DNA from 4 places in the Paenibacillus sp. SN-8-1 genome. Region 3 is predicted to be linked to each of the others. Evidence: riboswitches for the same ligand, from Rfam matches in the RefSeq annotation. Region 3 holds a riboswitch; each other region holds the start of a gene.
What was found. Region 3 has a riboswitch for cyclic di-AMP ahead of ACRRNK_RS00485 (C40 family peptidase). Riboswitches for the same ligand answer to the same signal wherever they lie in the genome.
Positions count from the first base shown of each region.

Region 1: linked by a shared signal. The riboswitch ahead of ACRRNK_RS01695 (APC family permease) and the one ahead of ACRRNK_RS00485 (C40 family peptidase) in region 3 are both predicted to bind cyclic di-AMP.
Region 2: linked by a shared signal. The riboswitch ahead of ACRRNK_RS10260 (3D domain-containing protein) and the one ahead of ACRRNK_RS00485 (C40 family peptidase) in region 3 are both predicted to bind cyclic di-AMP.
Region 4: linked by a shared signal. The riboswitch ahead of ACRRNK_RS11885 (CAP domain-containing protein) and the one ahead of ACRRNK_RS00485 (C40 family peptidase) in region 3 are both predicted to bind cyclic di-AMP.

Region 1 is NZ_CP194782.1:318,605-323,588, reverse strand. It holds gene ACRRNK_RS01700 (hypothetical protein) at 1-980, shown strand, start outside; cyclic di-AMP (ydaO/yuaA leader) riboswitch at 1,232-1,378, shown strand; gene ACRRNK_RS01695 (APC family permease) at 1,487-3,325, shown strand; gene ACRRNK_RS01690 (GRAM domain-containing protein) at 3,412-3,729, opposite strand; gene ACRRNK_RS01685 (HD-GYP domain-containing protein) at 3,866-4,984, opposite strand, start outside.
Region 2 is NZ_CP194782.1:2,172,295-2,177,278, forward strand. It holds gene ACRRNK_RS10250 (ABC transporter substrate-binding protein/permease) at 1-1,126, shown strand, start outside; gene ACRRNK_RS10255 (amino acid ABC transporter ATP-binding protein) at 1,113-1,835, shown strand; cyclic di-AMP (ydaO/yuaA leader) riboswitch at 2,000-2,178, shown strand; gene ACRRNK_RS10260 (3D domain-containing protein) at 2,187-2,882, shown strand; gene ACRRNK_RS10265 (polysaccharide deacetylase family protein) at 2,941-3,735, opposite strand; gene ACRRNK_RS10270 (dihydroorotate dehydrogenase electron transfer subunit) at 3,882-4,577, shown strand; gene ACRRNK_RS10275 (dihydroorotate dehydrogenase) at 4,570-4,984, shown strand, end outside.
Region 3 is NZ_CP194782.1:100,696-105,679, reverse strand. It holds gene ACRRNK_RS00500 (M1 family metallopeptidase) at 1-1,385, shown strand, start outside; gene ACRRNK_RS00495 (hypothetical protein) at 1,402-2,217, shown strand; cyclic di-AMP (ydaO/yuaA leader) riboswitch at 2,439-2,576, shown strand; gene ACRRNK_RS00490 (C40 family peptidase) at 2,583-3,074, shown strand; cyclic di-AMP (ydaO/yuaA leader) riboswitch at 3,415-3,553, shown strand; gene ACRRNK_RS00485 (C40 family peptidase) at 3,558-4,031, shown strand; gene ACRRNK_RS00480 (GNAT family N-acetyltransferase) at 4,344-4,847, shown strand; gene ACRRNK_RS00475 (c-type cytochrome) at 4,960-4,984, shown strand, end outside.
Region 4 is NZ_CP194782.1:2,488,069-2,493,052, reverse strand. It holds gene aspA (aspartate ammonia-lyase) at 124-1,560, shown strand; gene ACRRNK_RS11890 (hypothetical protein) at 1,831-2,118, shown strand; gene ACRRNK_RS11885 (CAP domain-containing protein) at 2,199-2,900, opposite strand; cyclic di-AMP (ydaO/yuaA leader) riboswitch at 2,907-3,038, opposite strand; gene ACRRNK_RS11880 (DMT family transporter) at 3,258-4,160, shown strand; gene ACRRNK_RS11875 (glucose-1-dehydrogenase) at 4,254-4,984, opposite strand, start outside.

The DNA.
Region 1 (4,984 bases), 220 kb from region 3:
ACTTCCCTAATAGATATCCGAATTACCGCTCCATTTATCCGAATTCCTATTCCTACCCTACTCCTTATCTGTATCCTTACCTTTATCATTACCCATATGTATATCCCTACCCTTATTCGTATCCTCCCTATTACGTCTATCCATATCCCGGGTATTTCCCAGGCGGAGGATACCCCGGTTATCACCATGAAGGCGGATTTGGACATGATCACGGAGGTGAGCACCATCACCATCATAGGGACGGACAGTACTACGGCAGAAATGAAGATCAGGAGACCAAACCAAGGGATTTCGAGCTGAACCTTCAATCCAAAGCCCAGTATGGCGGAAAGTACGGGCTTGATGCCCATGCTGATGCCCAGATCGGTGGCGGGCAAGGGCTTGCCTTCGATGCGGCCGGAAGCCTTGGCGGTGAGCATGGCGTAGGAATACAGACCGCCGGGCATCTCGGCGGCGGGCAAGGAGCAGGGTTCCAGGCTGGCGGCCACTTGGGCGGCAGCGGTTATGGGGTAGGTGCTCATGCCGATGCCAGCCTCGGCGGCGGGAAGGGACTTCAAGTCGATACCGGAGCCAAAATCGGCGGCAAGCACGGGCTCGGTCTTCAGGGCGAAGGCCATCTCGGCCTTCAAGGAATCGGCGCCTCTGCTGCCGGACAGCTCGGCGGAAGCACCTATGGCGCCAGCGCCCATGCCGGCGCGGACTTGAACCTGAAGCAGGGCTTAGCCTTTGATGCCGGAGCCAATGTGGGCGGCAAGCACGGAATCGGCGCACACGCCGGCGGACACCTTGGCATCGGCAAGGGTGTCGGCTATGACGTGGGCGGCAAAGTGGGCGGCAAGCATGGCGTAGGCATCCACAGCGACGCCCATTTGGGCGGCGGCAAAGGTGTGGGCTTTGACATAGGAGGAAACTTGGGTAGTCATAACGGCCACCTGGGCGTTCAATTCGGCGGTGACAAGGAAAAGACAGAGCAAGGATAAGAAACTAATTTTATATTTATAAGCGAGCCCTCTCCAGCCTTCGGAGGGGGCTTTTCCTGATCGCTCGAAAAGGCGATAGAACGCTGGGAAACCGACGTTAAGAAGCTCATGGGACAAAGGAATACCTCTTTGTCTAAATGTAATCGCTTCCTTTAAATAAGTGCTTATTCTACATTTGGACGAGCCGTTTAATGTGGATGAAAAAGTGTTTACAAGGATGGTGGAGGAGAGTATCATAAGCATCGGTTTCGATTTCCATATCGCTGAAACTCGTATGAGTACGGGGGAACCGTTCAAACGGATTGCCGCAGCAATCCAGGGGTGAATCCTTTCAAGGTAGGGCTACTCAAGGGCCCGAATCCGACAGCTAACTCCGTAAGCGTTATTTGAGAAGGAAGGTGGAGCTCGTTTAAGTAAAATATCCGTGTCCACAGTATTTTAGATTAGACTAGTGGGCATTTTACACTTCGTAGGCGTAACTGAAGTTGTTAAATTTATTGACTTAAATGGTGGTGAAAAGATTGTCAGCTCTAAAGAGAATCCTAATTGGGCGCCCACTCAAGTCAAATGAACTGGGTGAGCAAAAGCTCAACAAAACCAAAGCCTTAGCAATCCTTTCATCCGATGCGCTATCATCCGTAGCTTATGGTCCTGAACAAATCCTGATTGTACTATTTACTCTTAGTGCGGCAGCCTTCTGGTATTCCATCCCGATTGCGGTAGGTGTGCTGGTATTGCTCGCGGCTCTTATTTTATCTTATCGGCAGATTATTTTTGCTTATCCGCATGGCGGCGGGGCTTATGTTGTATCCAAGGAGAACCTTGGAATGAATTACGGCTTGGTGGCCGGAGGCTCCTTGCTGGTCGATTACATTCTCACAGTTGCGGTGAGTGTATCGGCCGGTACGGATGCAATAACCTCTGCGTTTCCGAGTCTGCACCCTTTTACAGTGATTATTGCGATCGTATTCGTACTCTTCATTACCACCTTGAATCTGAGAGGGGTAACGGAGTCCGCTTCCATTCTCGCTTATCCTGTGTATTTGTTCGTTCTGGCTCTGTTCATCCTTATCGCGGTGGGCATTTACAATATTCTGACCGGGCACGTATCCCCTGAGCTCCATACTCCGGTGGGCACTCCCGTAGCGGGTATAAGCTTGTTCCTGCTTCTCAAGGCGTTCGCTTCCGGCAGTTCGGCGCTAACCGGTGTAGAAGCTATCTCAAATGCGATTCCTAACTTCAAAGACCCGGCTCCCAATAATGCCTCCAAAACCTTAATGGCGATGGGAACACTCTTGGCCTTACTGTTCACTGGCATCGTGTTCCTGGCTTACTATTACGGAGTTGCGCCGAGAGCTGAGGTCACTGTCGTCTCACAAATTGCTGAACAGACCTTTGGACGGAATTTCATGTACTACTTTATTCAAGGGACGACCGCTTTAATCTTGATTCTCGCTGCCAACACGGGGTATTCCGCATTCCCGCTACTGGCCGTCAATCTGGCTAAGGATAAGTTCATTCCCAGAATGTTCACGGTTCGCGGAGACCGATTAGGGTACTCTAACGGTATTATTATTCTCGGAGTCTGCTCCATTCTGTTGATCCTTATGTTCAAAGGACAGACTGAGCACCTGATTCCGCTGTATGCTGTGGGCGTGTTCATCCCGTTTACCCTGTCCCAAACAGGCATGATCTTCAAATGGGTTCGGGAGAAGCCGAGCGGCTGGATGTCCAAACTCATTATTAACAGCATCGGTGCCCTGATCAGCTTGATCGTTACGATTATGTTCTTCTTAACCAAATTCGCGCAGGTATGGCCCGTATTGATTTTCTTGCCGATTATCATCTATATCTTTTACCGGATCAAGAAGCACTATCTGGCGGTCGGGGATCAGCTGCGGCTTACGACCTGTGAGCCCTCCATACCAATCGAAGGGAACGTGATCATTGTTCCTGTTGCGGGGATTACTCATGTGGTTGAGAATTCACTGAACTATGCCAAGTCGCTTAACGCGCATCAGGTCATTGCGGTGTATGTGTCTTTTGAAAAGCAGGATGAGAACGAATTTGAGGCCAAATGGATGAAGTGGCAGCCTGATGTCAGACTGGTCACCTTGCACTCGCCTTACCGCAGCATCATCCAGCCGCTTCTCAAATTCGTAGATACCGTCCAGCGCAAGGCAAGTGAATCGAATTATCAGGTCACCGTGGTGATTCCCCAGTTCATTCCCAAGAAGGGCTGGCATAACATCCTCCATAATCAGTCGGGTCTTGTGATTCGTACCAAGCTGCTGTACCGGAGAAAAGTTATTGTTACAACGGTTCCTTATCATTTAACAAAGTAAACTCAAAAAAGGGGAAGCCGCATCAGCCATTATGGCTAGCGGGACTTCCCCCTTTTATTTCACGGCCGCTCCACAAGCGGAATGATTCAAAGTACTGTAACTTGTGTCTGTATGTACGCCTTAATAAGCCCATCCCGATTTGCCGTTCTAAACTTAAATTGCTCTCCTGTAACAGTTACAATCTTTAGTCCACTAGGGATTAAAGATAAAAAGTTGAACTTCTCAATATATTTAATCTGATCGTGAGAGATCTCCATGTCTTCCGCAAATATACTCACTTTCTTTGATTCGAAAATCGTCCTCTGGCTTGTCACGATCAGGTCTCCAATTAATTGTTCTTGCGCACTCTTATAGTAATTAGCCTGTGCGTGGATCAAGACTACTTCCTGATCTCTAACTTCCATCCCCTCGTTCCTCCTTCCGTAACTCCCACCTTATTACTAATATAATAGTGATGTCGCATAATAGCATCTGCATCTGTAAATTGATCAATAATAGCAAATAAAAAAGAGGCACTTCATGTGCCCCTACGTTCTAACTCTAGCCGATGACCCCAGCCCCCTTGGGCTCTCCCCCAGGGTGGAGCATTCGTCTTTGATCCCACTCTTCCATCACATGCGCCGGATACTCATAGACCTCAGGGTTCTGCTCGCATACCCGAATCCAAGCCTTAACACATTCCGCATCGAAATGAGTCCCCTGATTCTCGGTAATCAGCTTCATCGCTTCTTCGTGGGTCCAGGCCTTCCGGTAAGCTCGGGTTGAAGTTAGCGCATCATACACATCCGCGACAGCCACGATTCTGGCCAGCAAGGGAATCTGCTCCCCCTTTAACTGGTCCGGATATCCAGTGCCATCCCACTTCTCATGATGAGATCGGATAATATCCAGCTCATCCTTCATGAATCCAAGCGTTCGGCACATCTCATAACCTTTGACGGGATGAAGCTCAATAATATCTCTTTCCTCAGGCGTCAAGCGCCCCGGCTTGTTCAGGACCTCATTTGGAACATGAATCTTGCCGACATCATGAATAATAGTCCCTTGAGAGATCGCCCGGAGCTCCTCGGGTGACAGCTTCATCTCCTCGCCAAGCTTCATCGCATACATCGTAACTCTGAAGTTATGTCCAGCCGTATACAGGTCCTTCTCCTCGGTTGCTTGAATCAAGTTCCTCACACTGGGAGACAGGCAGCTGGTAATCCGCTCCATCGGATTTGTGGAATAGAGTCCCTTAAAGGTCATATTCCATGACGGAGTGGATGCATACTGTCTAATTAGACCCGTAATCATCACAATCATCGAAGCCAGCAGCAGGAAGTGGTACATCCACCAGCTAACGCGCCATAATTCTCCTGCAGCCATAATATACTGAGCCGCCATTAGCCAGCAGCAGCTGTAGATGATCGCTTTCTGGAGCGGGAACCGGGAATAACGGTAAGATTGAAAATAGCGATATATTGTAATCAGGTTCATAACCGCCACAAGGCAGGTAACCGGCCACTTCAAAGGGTTCCGATCCAGCGGGATTAAATTCATCAGGTGAGGATTCACGAAGCTAACGATACTGAGAAATACAATAATAATCAACCATATCGGAATCAACCTCCCCCGAAGTCCGGACAGCCTCACAATAAGCGCCGAGTCGGAAGACATCGA
Region 2 (4,984 bases), 2.1 Mb from region 3:
GCGGAAGAAGAGTATCGACTTCTCCACCGTGTATTATCGCGCGAATCAGTCCATTATGGTTCGTAAAGCAGATAAAGACAAGTACAACACCATGGATACGTTAAAAGGGGCCAAGATCGGCGTTCAAAAATCTTCCCTGCAGGAGGAGATTGGCCAGAAGATTGAAGGCGCACAGTTAACCTCTCTAGATAAAGTTTCTGATATACTTATGCAGCTTCAGACTAACCGTGTCGATGCGGCTATTATTGAAGGACCGGTAGCCCAGGCTAATCTTACGGATGATTTCGCTATTACGGATGCGGTACCTCAGGTAGAGGATTTCGGTTATGCTATTGGGGTCAAGAAGGATAACCCCGAGCTGCTCAGCAGTATTAATAACACACTAGCCCATTTAATCAAGGATGGCAAAATTCAGCAGTTCGTTGATGATGCCAGCAGCTTGGTTAACGGGAAGCAGAAGGCCCAAGATACATTCTCTTTCTTCCTGAAATATAAAGATTATTATATCGCGGGTATTAAATATACACTCCTTCTGTCTGTACTCGGAGTCATATTCGGGTTCATTATCGGGCTCTTCATCAGCTTGCTGCGGATGAACCGAATCGCGATTCTTCGCTGGATCGGTGTGGCTTACATTGAGGTTCTGCGCGGAACACCTATGCTTGTCCAGCTCTTGATCATTCATTATGGGCTCGCGCTGACCTTCCATATTAATTTCACTGCATTGGAATCAGGGATAATTACTTTATCCATCAACAGTTCAGCCTACCTTGCTGAAGTGTTCCGCGCAGGTATTCAGGGCGTGGATAAGGGGCAAATGGAAGCTGCAAGATCACTTGGAATGTCCAGTGGTAAGGCGTTCCGCTTCATCATTCTACCGCAAGCGATTAAGAATGTTCTGCCTGCGATTGGTAATGAATTCATTACGATCATTAAAGAATCCTCGATAGTTTCATTCATCGGTGTAGCTGATCTGATGTTCCAAGCCCAGGTGGTTCGCGGTATTTCTTTTGCGGGGCTGAATCCTCTCCTCGTTGCAGCCGTGATCTACTTCATCATGACCTTTGTACTTTCTAAACTATTGGGTCTATTGGAAAGGAAGCTGAGAACTAGTGATATCCATTAAAAATTTGCATAAATCCTACGGAAAGCTGGAGATTCTTAAAGGCATCGATGCAGAGATTGAGAAAGGTGAAGTTGTTGTCGTTATTGGTCCGAGCGGATCCGGTAAAAGTACATTTCTCCGCTGCCTCAATTTGCTTGAACAGCCTACTGCAGGCGAAATCCGTTTTGAAGGTGAACTAATCACAGATAAGAAGCATAATATTAACCTGACACGTGAGAAAATGGGCATGGTATTCCAGCAGTTTAATCTGTTCCCCCACAAAACGGTGCTGGAGAATATAACTCTAGCTCCCATCCAGGTTAAGAAGCTTGATCGTTCAAAGGCTGAAGAGATAGCTCTGGATCTGCTCCGAACCGTTGGACTTGAAGACAAGAAGGGAGCATTTCCCGCACAGCTGTCTGGTGGACAGAAACAGCGGATCGCCATTGCGAGGGCGCTTGCCATGGAGCCGCATGTAATGCTCTTCGATGAACCTACATCGGCCCTTGATCCAGAGATGGTGGGCGAGGTTCTGGATGTCATGAAGAAGCTGGCTGAGAAGGGAATGACCATGGTCATTGTTACTCATGAGATGGGCTTTGCCAGAGAAGTCGGTGACAGGATTCTGTTCATGGATCAAGGCACGATCATTGAGCAGGGTTCCCCAGAAGTTGTTCTGGGCAATCCAACCCACCCGCGTACACAGGATTTCTTAAGCAAAGTATTGTAAAGGTAGGAACAGAATCAATTGTATAACCTTAAGCTCTATCCCAATGGATAGAGTTTTTTTTTTGGAAACTCAGGGACCCATATCTATGGAATACTTGTAATAATTTACGCGATACGAATATGATTTCCAGCAATTGCTTGGTCAATTGGTTACAGAATTGTGATATATTCGAAGTGCCGAAACTTGAAGCTTTCAAGTGCGGGGGATGATTTACGGATTAACTATCTTATCAACATCTGATAGATAATCCTTGGGGTGAAGCGCTGCTTTTTAATTAGAGCGCCGGGTTGTATCCTCAATCCGAATCCGACAGCTAACTCCGCAGGCATGATTAAAAGGAGGATTTTATTTATGTCATCTAAGAATCTTACACAGAACAAAAAGGTAAACAAATTGTCGTTAGTCGCGAAAACGGTTACAGCCATGCTTGGCATGGCCGCGTTTATCCACATGACCCCTGTCCATGCTGACTCCGTACATACTGCAGTAGAGGGAGACACCTATTACACACTGTCCAAGAAATATGGGATCTCTATCAACAACCTAATGACTGCGAATCCCAGTATCAATCCTAATAATATTTATGCAGGATTGCCGATCAAGCTGCCAACCAGTCTGAAAACTGCCAGCATTGGGGCTAGTCTGATCGTTAAAAAGGCAGATCCGCTTGCTACACTCAAAGTATTCACAGCAAACAAAGTTGTGGAAGCATGGGGGAAATCTTTTAATTACTCCAAGACCATCAATGTTGTAGCTACAGCCTATTCCGCAGATCCTAGTGAGAATGGATGGGGGCCGGTTGATTATTATGGTAATCCGCTTGCTTTGGGCACTATTGCAGTAGATCCCAAAGTAATCCCTATGGGAACTAAGGTGTTAGTGACCGGTCATAGTCATTCTGGTCTTCCGAAGAAAGCATTTGTTGCAAAAGCGACAGATCAAGGCAGCGCGATCAAAGGGAACCGTATAGACATCTTCATTCCTGGCAGCCAGTCGACTGTGGACACATTTGGCTTTCAGAATGTGAAGCTATATGTCATTAAATAATTGGAATTAATTCAAAGAGGAAAGACTCCAGATATATATGGAGTCTTTCCTCTTTTGCTTACTTAGATCCTTTGATATGGAGGAGTTTGCTCAGATCAACAAAAGTATAGCCCTTACTTCTTAGTGTGTTTCTTACTTCTGGCAATGCTTGTACAGATCCCGAGAGATCTGCGCCAACTCCACCTCCGGCATGCTGAAGAATAATGGAGCCGGGACCTGCGGCGCTCAAAATATTGCGTTTCACCTGATCTTTGGACAGACCTTTCCAGTCTTTCGAATCAACGTTCCAATTAATCACCTTGTAACCACTGGCCTTCGCCCATCGCAATTGCTCCTCATTAATCTCCCCATAAGGAGGCCGGATTAACTTGGGGCGGGATCCTGTAAGGTTGTAAATGATCTTCTCAGTACGGAGAATCTGATCTTTGAAATAAGCAAGGTTACGATTTTTGAATAAAGGGTGGTTATAAGAGTGGTTGCCGATCAGATGTCCCTCACGTTGAATACGCCTGACAAGACCAGGATGCTTCTCCGCCCGATTGCCCACCACAAAGAAAGTGGCTTTAATATGATATTTAGCAAGAATATCAAGGACTTGAGGGGTGAAGCGGGGATCAGGAACATCATCGAAGGTCAGCGCGATCTGCTTAACGTGAGGCCCCCTGAATTTAAAGGTCTCGGCATACTTCCTTCTTAATTCACCAAGTGTTAATGATTCATGACTTGATGCAACTTTGCTTGTGGAGTTCTGCTCCTCAGGGTCCTGAGTCATCCGGGCTGCAGAAGCAGCTTGGGAACTCGGCAGCATCGATAGGACAAGCAACACAAATAAAATTGCATATTTGTTCCGCATCAAGAAATCTCTCCTTTTACAGGACATAGTACCTGTTGTTATTTCCTGATATGGGCGGTTTTATCCAGAGTCCGCCTGCTCTGTGAGCAATATCACGGCAGCCCCAGTTGAAAAGAGGCATCGTAATGTTCAGGGGGGAGTAAGTCATGGCTGAAATATTGTCTAATATCCAGGTCTCGCCTGGGGTGTTCCGTATGAAGATAGCAGGGAAATATGAGGGCCGAGCCGGGCAGTTCTACATGCTCAGGGGCTCCAGAATAGAACCTTTACTTTCCAGACCACTGAGTATTTTTGATCTGAGTGACCATTACATAGAATTCCTCTATCAAGTTGTCGGTGAGGGTACTCACCTGTTCGCGGGCCTTAAGCGGGGAGACTCTTTGAACCTGGTCGGCCCTTTAGGGAACGGATTCCCGGTATTAGAGGGAAGAATTGCACTGGTTGGGGGCGGCATTGGAATAGCTCCACTGTATTATGCAGCCAGACAAATGGTGGCTTCAGATGTCTTTCTCGGTTTCCGGGAGGAAGCCTATTTAGTCAGAGAGTTTAGTTCAGTCTGCAGCAGAATTCAGGTTAGAGTTGGAGGAAGTATTTTGGATGAGGTTGTCTTTGAGGACTATGACTATATCTTTGTATGCGGTCCTACCGGCATGCTGAAGGCGGCGGGTCAAAGACAAGCTGAGCGGCACTATACAGGTAACCTCTTTGTATCAGTTGAGAACAAGATGGCCTGCGGAATCGGGGCATGCCTTGTATGCAGTGTCAAAGTTCCGGGTGGAACCAAGCGGGCGTGTGTGGAGGGGCCTGTATTTCTTGCAAAGGAAGTGGACTTCGATGATTAATCTGTCAGGAAGCATTGCTGGTGTTCACTTCAAGAATCCGATTGTGATGGCGTCTGGAACATTCGGGTTTGGTAAGGAGTATGCGGAATATTACAATATTTCAGCTCTGGGCGGAATCGCGGGGAAGGGACTGACCTTGCATCCCAAATCGGGAAATGAGGGGCTTCGGGTATTTGAGACGCCCTCGGGAATGCTCAATAGTGTTGGCCTGGAGAACCCAGGCATCAAGCACTTTCTAGAGAATGAGGCCACCTTTTGGGAGGGCCTTGACCTGGCGAGAATTGTAAATCTGGGCGGGAACCATATAGATGAATATATTGAAGGGGCATTGATGATCAATCAGGACTCCAGGCTTCGGGAGACCAAGGGTCTCAAAGCGGTTGACATCATTGAACTGAATATTTCAT
Region 3 (4,984 bases):
TATTCGCCCGCATGGGTACAGCAGATAACTTCGTGATGGCCGGTCAGTGGTTCCCTAAATTAAGTGTGTATGAGCCAGCAGGAACAAGAGGCCGTACCTCCGAAGGCTGGAACCTTCATCAATATCACGGAAGCTCGGAATTCTATTCCGATTTCGGTATCTTCAGCGTACGGATCAATGTGCCAAGCTCCTATATCGTCGCAGCGACCGGCTTTCCCACCAAGACCGCAGTCGTCAAGCAGAATCGCAAGATTTATCAGTTCTATGCTGACGATGTACATGACTTTGCCTGGGCTGCTTCCCCGAACTTTGTCTATGCAGAGGAGCCTTTCTCTTCAGCCGAGGTTCCCGGTGTACGGATCAAGCTGTATCTCGACCCGCTTCACAAGGACCTGAAGGACCGTTACTTCTATGCGGCTAAGGCCGCTCTGTCTTCCTACAGCAATTGGTATGGCCGTTATCCCTATTCGACTTTATCCATCGTTGTACCCCCGGCAAGCGGCAATGGTGCGGGTGGAATGGAATATCCGACCCTCGTTACCGCCTTCGGAGCCACCTCGGAATCGCCCGGGTATGAGCTGGAGAGAACCGTGGTGCATGAAATCGGCCACCAGTATTTCTACGGTATGATCGCCAGTAACGAATTTGAGGAAGCATGGCTCGATGAGGGATTCACCTCTTATGCCGAGGACAAACTCATGGAGAGCGCCTATGGGATTAAGCCTAATCTGCCTGTGCAGGCAAGCTTCGTGAATCAGCCAGCCGCACTGCCCCTGGAAGCATGGAAATACGCATCTTCTGACACCTATGCCCAAAATGTATATACCCGCGGCAAGCTCGTGCTGCTCGGCATTGAACGTCAGGTTGGAACCAGCACCATGAACAAGATCATGGCCCGCTACAGTGCCAAGTACCGCTTCAAGCATCCCACAACCTCTGATTTTCAGAGAATCGTTGAACAGGTTACCGGGCGGTCATGGAAAGATTACTTCAATCAATATGTATACAGCGGACAAATGACGAACTACTCGGTTGATTCCATTACAGTGAACCCCGTACAGACCAGCGCTGGCCCGCTATATGAGTCTGTCGTGAAGATCAGCAGACTCGGCGGAAGCTATCCGGAGGTCCCCATTCTATTCAGCTTTAAAGATGGACAAATCGTGCGCAAGACCTGGAAGGGCGATGAGAGTCAGATTGTCTACAAGCTGCGGTACAAACAGCCTCTGGCCTGGGCTATGATTGATCCCGGCTATACCCTGGTGCTGGAGAACAAGCATATCAATAACTATCTGAAGGCAGAAGTGGAAGAGAAGACAGGCACGCGGTGGAATCTGGGCATAACCAAAGTAGTGGAGTCCCTACTTGGATTGCTCTCATGGTGAGGTGACCAATAGTAGAATGAGATACATTCGTAACGGATGGCAAAGTACCAAGGAACAGTTTCCGGTCGTCATTATCCTATTTCTATATCAGCTGCTGTGGGGTGTATTTCTCTATAGGCTGATCAATTCTGCCATTATTCCGCTTCTGCAGCGCTACCCCGATCCAGCGCCGAGCGACCTGAGCCGCATTCTATTTCTTATTGAAGGCCAGCTGGAGCTGAAATACAGCTCAGAGGTGCATCTGTACTTCTGGCTTCTTGCCGGCATGTTCATCCTGCGAATACTGCTTACGCCGCTCATTCAGGCAGGAATTCTGTATGGACTTCGTCCGCTAACCCCGGACGGAGCCGGTCTGGTGTTCTTCCAAGGGATTGGCCGGCTGTGGAAGCCGGTCACCATCTTTTACCTCATAGAGCTCATCCTTGTTCTAGGTCCTGCTTACTGGATCGGACCGAAGGTGCTGGATCTTCTTGTACAGGGTATACAGACTGGCGGCTATCCGCTCCTCTATACTGCTATATATATTCTGGGTTGGCTGATTTATGGCTATCTCATCCATCAGCTTCTTCTATATGCACAGTTCGGTTATATCTTCGGGCGGGGAATGTTCTCCTCTATCCTAAGCTGCTTGCGGCGACTGCTTATCGTTACGGGAATATCTCTGTTCCTAGGCGGAACAGCCCTGCTTCTATTCGGTGCTTTCAGTACAGCATCCTGGATCTGGACCGGATTTCTCGCCCTTATCCTTCAGCAAACCTATCCTTTCATTCGCACGACTCTCAGTATTTGGCACATAGCCTCGCAATATCACCTTTGGAATGAGAAGAATTGAGAACTACCTCCATCTTCCTTAAACCCGCGTCCACCAAGGCTTCCGCTTCTCTGCGGAGGCCCTTTTTCTTTCAACCCTCCGGGAAATCTCGCAAGTAACCATTGCCAAAAGATACCTCCCTTGCTACAATGTGAATTATGAACAGACAGTAACAACATTGTAATTATTTTTTTGTCACAGCAGGATATTCGACTTCCATGTCGTATTCTTGTTATAGGTGCACAGATATCAAGCCGAATTCCCGGGCACCGGGAAACGGGGGAACCAATTTTGGGTGAATTGATCTCGCAACGGAGGGATCATAGGGGACCTTCAACCGAATCCTTAAGCTAACCTCGCAGGCATTGGAAGGAGTTTAACCGCTTTTGAAGAAGAAACTTGTAGTTGCAGCAGTATCTATGTCCATTTTGTTCACACTTGGGACTGGAAGCGTTTTCGCAGACTCCAAGCTGGACAAAGTCGTGGACAAAGTAATTGGCACGGAGTATAAGTCAGGTGGAACTACCACTAGCGGCTTCGATTGCTCAGGCTTTACGATGTATGTATTTGACAAACTGGGAATAAACCTTCCTCACCAATCTGGCTCCCAATTCAAAATGGGCAAGGCCGTATCGAAAGATGAATTGAAAGCCGGAGATCTGGTATTCTTCAATACTTTTGGTAATGGTGTGTCACATGTGGGTGTATATGTCGGTAATGGCAAATTCGCACACGCCTCTTCCTCAAAGGGCGTTACCATCAGCAAGCTGAGTGATAGCTACTACACCAACCGCTACGTTGGAGCTAAGCGTATTATGAGCAACGAAGTATTTCAATCTGTTGCCGATTCCTCTAAAGACAACGACGATGTAGAATAAGCAGTTCCCTTGGCCCGCCCGCAGTGATTCTTGCCGGAATCTTGCGGGTTTTTGTTTGCCCAAAACTAGGGATTTTAGTTAGTATTAACCAATTTTTCGACAAATAAATCGTAATCATATGTTTTTTTGACATAAAAAGTGAGATCCAACTTGCCAAAGCTTGGGGCCTTTGGTACAATAGTCAAGGAATTAGTAACAACTTTGTAATTATTACTGTCATATGTCGGAGCGTTCTGAAGGCTGTCTTGATGTTCATTACAAGAGTCATACAAGCACTTCCCGTGAACGCTGGGTCCTGAAATCTCGTTATCTCGAGGATTTTCAGTTCAGGTGCACTAAACCAACAAATCAGCCGAATTCCCACGCACCTGGGAAACGGGGGAACCAGTTATGGGTGAATTGATCTTGCATTAAAGGGGTCATAGGGAACCTTCAACCGAATCCTCAAGCTAACCTCGCAGGCCTTGGAAGGAGTTTAACAACTTGAGAAAGAAACTAGCAGCAGCGGCAACGAGCTTGGCATTATTGTTCACACTTGGAACAGGTAGCGCTTTCGCAGATTCCACACTAACTCATACGGTGAAGAGTGTATACGGTACTCCGTATAAATGGGGTGGCGTAACTTCAAGTGGTTTCGATTGTTCCGGATTTACATCTTTTGTGTTCAAGAAGATGGGTGTAACACTTGCCCGTCAATCCAAAGCTCAATTTCATCAAGGTTCTCCAGTTATGGCGAAGAGCCAGTTGAAAGCAGGAGATCTTGTCTTCTTTAATACGTTCGGTACCGGTGTATCTCATGTCGGAGTATTCATTGGAAACGGCCAATTCGCACACGCCTCTTCCTCAAAAGGCATCCATATTGACCGTCTCAGCAGCAGCTACTACAGCAAACGCTACGTTGGAGCTAAACGTGTTCTCAGCCAAGCCAAATACACTAAATATGCTGTGAACCTGTAAACTCCATTCCCTCAAATGGAATTTACATCCGCGTGGACCGCACGATTCTTGCCGGAATCGCCTGCGGTCTTTTTGCTTCCTTAGTACCTACTTCTAAAACGTGTGTTAACTGTAAAAGGTTTCAGACATTTCGAATGAATAAATAATTTTATTCCATATATTTGCTTATTCTATATTTACCCACTGCCATAGGGGTTAAACGTGTGAAAACACATATTTAGTTCTTTTTTTTTCGAAATTTTCTCTATATAAAACACAATTGAATATTCATATTCTAAATGAATTAGATCAGAACGAAATGAGGTACTCCTTTTGATGAATAGCTCTTCGTACTTCAAGGTTATTCCTATGGAAGAATCCCACGCACAAGACATCTGCTCCTGGGTCTACGACCCGCCTTATGATATCTACAGCTTTGACTCCTGGGAACAAATGAAATCGCTTGAGATTGAATTTGGGGACCCGCAGCTTCGCCGGGAGCAGTACGTGTCTGTTCTTGCGAATACAGGGGAGTTAGCCGGATTTGCGCAGATCTTTCCCATGGTGGGTGTCTCCCGCTTAGGGATTGGAATGCGGCCTGATTGGTGTGGGCAGGGACGGGGTAAGTCGTTCGTACAGGCTGTCGTCCATGAGGCCCTGCGCCGCTATCCGCATCATGAGGTGGATCTGGAAGTCCTTACATGGAATGAGCGGGCCATTCGTACCTATGAGAAGGCGGGGTTCCAAATCACGGACCAATATGAGCGGCGGACTCCGGATGGAATGAAGCCTTTCTACTGCATGGTATATCACAATGACCAATCGCACTCCGGCTGATGAAATAAGTCAAAGTGAACAACTTGTTTGTTTTTTTGTCACAAATGCTATGATCAAACAGGATGTTCCGTTATAATGAGAGAAGGTATCATACATAGGAGGGACGATTGGAATGCAAAAGTGGATCATGAGCGGTT
Region 4 (4,984 bases), 2.2 Mb from region 3:
GGCTAATGTTATTCATCGACGGAGCGGTATCTTTCTTACTGGAAGTATGTTATAAGAAATCGTATAGACAGACATCTGCCTAACCGAGTAATTCCAAAACCTTGAAATCCGGAGGAATGCAACGTGACAGAACCATTATTTCGTATAGAAAAAGATTTCCTGGGTACCAAAGAAGTAGAGGCCGACGCCTACTATGGAATTCAGACGCTGCGTGCGGTCGAGAACTTTCCGATTACCGGCTATACGGTTCACAAAGAGTTAATTAAATCTATGGCGATCGTGAAGAAAGCGGCAGCCATGGCCAACATGAAGATTGGCCGACTCTATGCGGGTCATGGCGAAGTCATTGTACAAGCAGCCGAAGAGATCATCGAAGGAAGATGGCATGACCAATTTATAGTTGATCCGATTCAAGGGGGAGCGGGGACTTCTCTCAACATGAACACGAATGAGGTGATCGCGAACCGGGCTCTCGAGCTGCTTGGGAAGGAGAAAGGCGATTACTCGTTCCTCAGTCCGAACTCTCATGTGAATATGGCGCAATCGACTAATGACGCTTTTCCAACAGCTATACATATTGCAGTATTGTCTTTGATGGAGCAGCTTCTGGTCACAATGCGTGAAATGCATCAGGTGTTCGTTGCCAAGTCGAAAGAATTCGACCATGTGATCAAGATGGGTAGAACTCATCTTCAGGATGCTGTACCGATCCGTCTGGGACAGGAATTTGAGGCCTATTACCGAGTGCTGGAGAGAGATATTCTCCGAATTGAGAGCTCAAGACAGCATCTGTATGAAGTTAATATGGGCGCAACAGCTGTTGGGACCGGGCTTAATGCGGACCCGAAATATATAGAACTCGTAGTTGAATATTTGGCGAAGATCAGCGGCTTCCCACTCGAGACAGCAGTTCATCTTGTGGATGCTACCCAAAATACGGATGCGTATACTGAGGTATCGGCGGCCCTAAAGGTATGTATGATGAATATGTCCAAGATCGCTAACGATCTGAGACTTATGGCTTCAGGTCCTCGTGTCGGCTTTAACGAGATATCTCTGCCTGCAAGGCAGCCGGGCTCTTCGATTATGCCAGGCAAGGTTAACCCGGTTATGGCCGAGGTTATCAACCAGGTAGCGTTCCAGGTGATTGGCAATGATCACACGATATGCCTGGCTTCATCAGCAGGGCAGCTTGAGCTCAATGTGATGGAGCCTGTACTCGTGTTCAATCTTATACAGTCCATCAGCATGATGAATAATTCGTTCCGTGTATTCACGGATTATTGCTTATCGGGAATCGAAGCAAATATAGACAAAATGAAAGAGGATGTGGAGAGAAGTGTAGGCATAATAACCGCAGTGAATCCACATCTAGGCTATGAGGTCGTATCCAGAATCGCCAGGGAGGCAATTCTTACAGGAGCGTCCGTAAGGGCACTATGTCTGAAATATAATGTACTTACCGAAGAGGAACTGAATCTGATTCTGGATCCTTATGAGATGACGCATCCAGGCATTGCGGGAGCAGAAGTATTCTATAGAGATGAGAAGAAAAGTTAACTTTTGAAAGATATGCCATATTTAGATTTAAAGGCTGGTCAGTGATAGAACTGAACGGCCTTTTTTGTTTAAGTTAACTGAGGGTCAGGACGTTATATACTTTAAATATATTATTGTAATTATATGTCGAATGGTGTATTATTTATACTAATTATTGGTCTTTTCTACAAAAAACAGGCGATTCTGATAAGAGTCAGTGACGCAAACTATAGGAACTCTGATACTATTTTTTATTTACCGCCGGCTAGCTATCGACAGGAGGGTGTATGCATGAAAGACCGGTACTATGTAACAGTAGAAATTCAGGATCGCATAAACAAGGTAAGGAAAGAGCTTGAGGTATTCAGTGAGGTAGGGAAGCTGCCTGTGATATCTGATTACCTGGAATCTTTTAAGAAAGAAGGGCATCTTATGGAGATCAAAGATTTCATAGAGATGAAGTTCAGACCGACTAATCCGGCCGAGTCCCCTGTAATTTCCATAAAGGTTATTCGTGCTATGAAGGACCATAGTTATCATTCCAACCTTACCCAGCGTCTAGGTTATAATTACAGATAAATTTAACGATTCTGCTATAAAAAAGAACAAGAGACTATCCGGCAGGATAGTCTCTTTGCTGTGACTCTCTCTAACTAAAATTAGTTCGCAATAAATTCCTGAACCCATTCCCCGTTATAATAAGCGACACCGATTTTAGTATAGTTAGGACTTAAAATGTTTTGTTTGTGTCCCGGGCTGTTCATCCATGCTTTCATGACTTCGGCAGGGTCCTTCTGACCCTTGGCGATATTTTCTCCCGCATAAGTGTAATGAATTCCGTACGAATTCATCATGTCAAATGGGGAACCATAGGTAGGTGAAGTGTGGTCGAAATACCCTTTAGAGTACATGTCTTTAGCTTTATCGAGGGCCATAGCAGCCAAGGCTTTGTCGGCGGCAAGGGGTTTTACACCCGCTTTGGCGCGTTCCTGATTAACCAGTGTTACGACCTGATCAGCATATGCAGATTGGGAATTGCTTGCCTGTGTTGTATTCGTTTTAGTCTGACTGTTCGTTTGAGCTTGATTAGTGGTTGTGTTAGTTGTGTTCGTCTTCGTATTCGACCCAGTCTGATTTCCAGTTCCTGTTTGAACTTTTGTAGTCCCTTGGTTATTTAGATTTCTAAACTGCTGTAGAAAACTATCCCAAGAAAAACCTTGAGTCGTAAAACTTTGATTCGTGCTGTAAGTCCAGACCTTGTAATTCACTGTTGTGGTATTGTCGGCAGCGGATGCTGCTCCCGTACCTACGACCATGCTAAGCGCAAGCGCGCCGGTAATTAGACTTTTTTTGAATCTCATTTGAGCATTTCTCCTTTTATTAGCCTGCGAGGTTAGCTGTCGGATTAGGGTCAAAGAGTAATCACCCCGCCACGGTTATGGCTTCACCCCAGTGTATGGGTCCCCCGTGCTTGTGATAAGCTTCGGCCTTTATTTACTTGAATCTTTTGTGTTCGTAATGGCCTTGGCCATAGATGATTCAAGTTCGCTACAAATTGTAGCACGCCTATCCCGAGAGTTCATTGGTCAAAACTTTCCATGCCAAAAGATCTGGCATAGTAGATTCCGCTGGTTTGCTGTCATTCTTATAAAAAAATCGGTTAACATATAGGAACATCTCTACGAGAAGTTGTGAACATATTGAAGGAAGGTAATCAATTGGCACGATCACTATATGTTTCGCTTGTCCTCCTGAGTTTGATCTGGGGAGGTTCGTTCTTTTTCATCAAAAATTTGCTTTATGATTTTGGCCCTTGGGGAAATGCATTTATGCGCTCAACCTTCGGATTTTTGTTTATAACAGGATACATGCTGATTATGCGCATTCCATTTGCCGTGCGGCAGATAAGGTGGGTTCCCACCGTAGTCGTAGCTATGATTAACATGGCATTACCATGGACGCTAATTGGTTTCAGTGAAACGAGGTTAGCCAGCAGCATGGCCTCCGTGCTGAATGCAACAACACCTATTTGTACCATGGTGGTGGGGCTGCTGTTCTTCGGCTCGAAATTCCGGCGTATTCAGTGGCTTGGAATGGGGGTTGCTCTCTTGGGGTTGATTGTACTGCTCGGAATTCGCCCCGGTTCTTTTCTCCAGGTAGACATGCTCGGATTCGGCTCGATGATTGCCGCTACACTTTGTTATGCTGTAGGTTCCCAATTATCCAAAAAGCTGTTAGGGGGACTCAATATGTATCAATTAACGTTCGGAACCTTGCTTGGAGCGATGATCGGAAGCGGTATTCTTGCTGCTACGATTGAAGGTGTGAACTTGACTAAGATTGCCGTTCCGGCCAACCTGTTCGGGGTCCTGGGATTAGGTGTTCTGGGGTCGGGTGTGGCTTATATATTGTTCAATTACATGGTGCTTAAAGGAAGCCCTGAGTTTGCGACCTCGGTCACCTATCTGGTGCCGGCGACAGCCATGATATGGGGCTATACCCTGCTGCATGAGCCCATCGGATGGAGCCTGGTAGCAGGTCTGATTCTCATACTTGGCGGTGTGTTCATTGCAAGCCGAAGTGGAAGGCAGCCGATAAGGAACAGGACGGGGGCCAAGTAGAATAATGGAAGGGTTGTGCAATTAAAAAGAGGATGCCACTTAAGTTCATGTATAGACTAAAAAGGGCATCCTCTTATTTATAACTGGGCTCTCTTAGCCTCGCCCGCCCTGGAAGCTTGGATACTTGGTCATCCCGCCATCCGCAAAAAGTGTAATTCCGGTTACGTAGCTGGCTTCGGAAGAGGCAAGCCAGGCGGCAACGGCGGCAATCTCCTCAGGCTCTCCAATATATCCAATCGGAATCATGGAAATGACGTCCTCTTTGACCTTTGGATCGGCAAATTTCTTGGCATTGATTGGAGTATTAATAGCTCCGGGGCCTATACTGTTCACCCGAATACCCTGGGGTGCAAATTCAAGAGCAAGTGTCTCGGTTAACATTTTGATCCCGCCCTTGCTGGCTGCATAATGTACGAAATGAGGCCAAGGAATCTTCTCATGTACACTGGACATGTTGATCACGGAGCCTTTGATTTTCTTTTCCAGCATATAATGGATGGCTTCCCGGCTGCCGAGAAAAGCACCGGTTAAATTCACATTAATAACCTTGTTCCAGTCCTCCAATGATAAATCCTCGGAATGAACCTCGTTCTCCACACCTGCGTTATTAATGAAGACGTGGACAGCTCCGAATGATTCATCGGCCGAACTTATGAGCTTCTTCACATCTTCCTCTTTCGTCACGTCACCTTGTACGGCCAGCGTCTTTCCGCCGTTTTTTTGAATGTCCTGGATCAATTGATCCAGTTCTTCGCCCGGAGAACGGTAATTAACGATCACATTGGCTTTCTCCTGCCCGAAACGCAGTGCCATGGCCTTGCCGA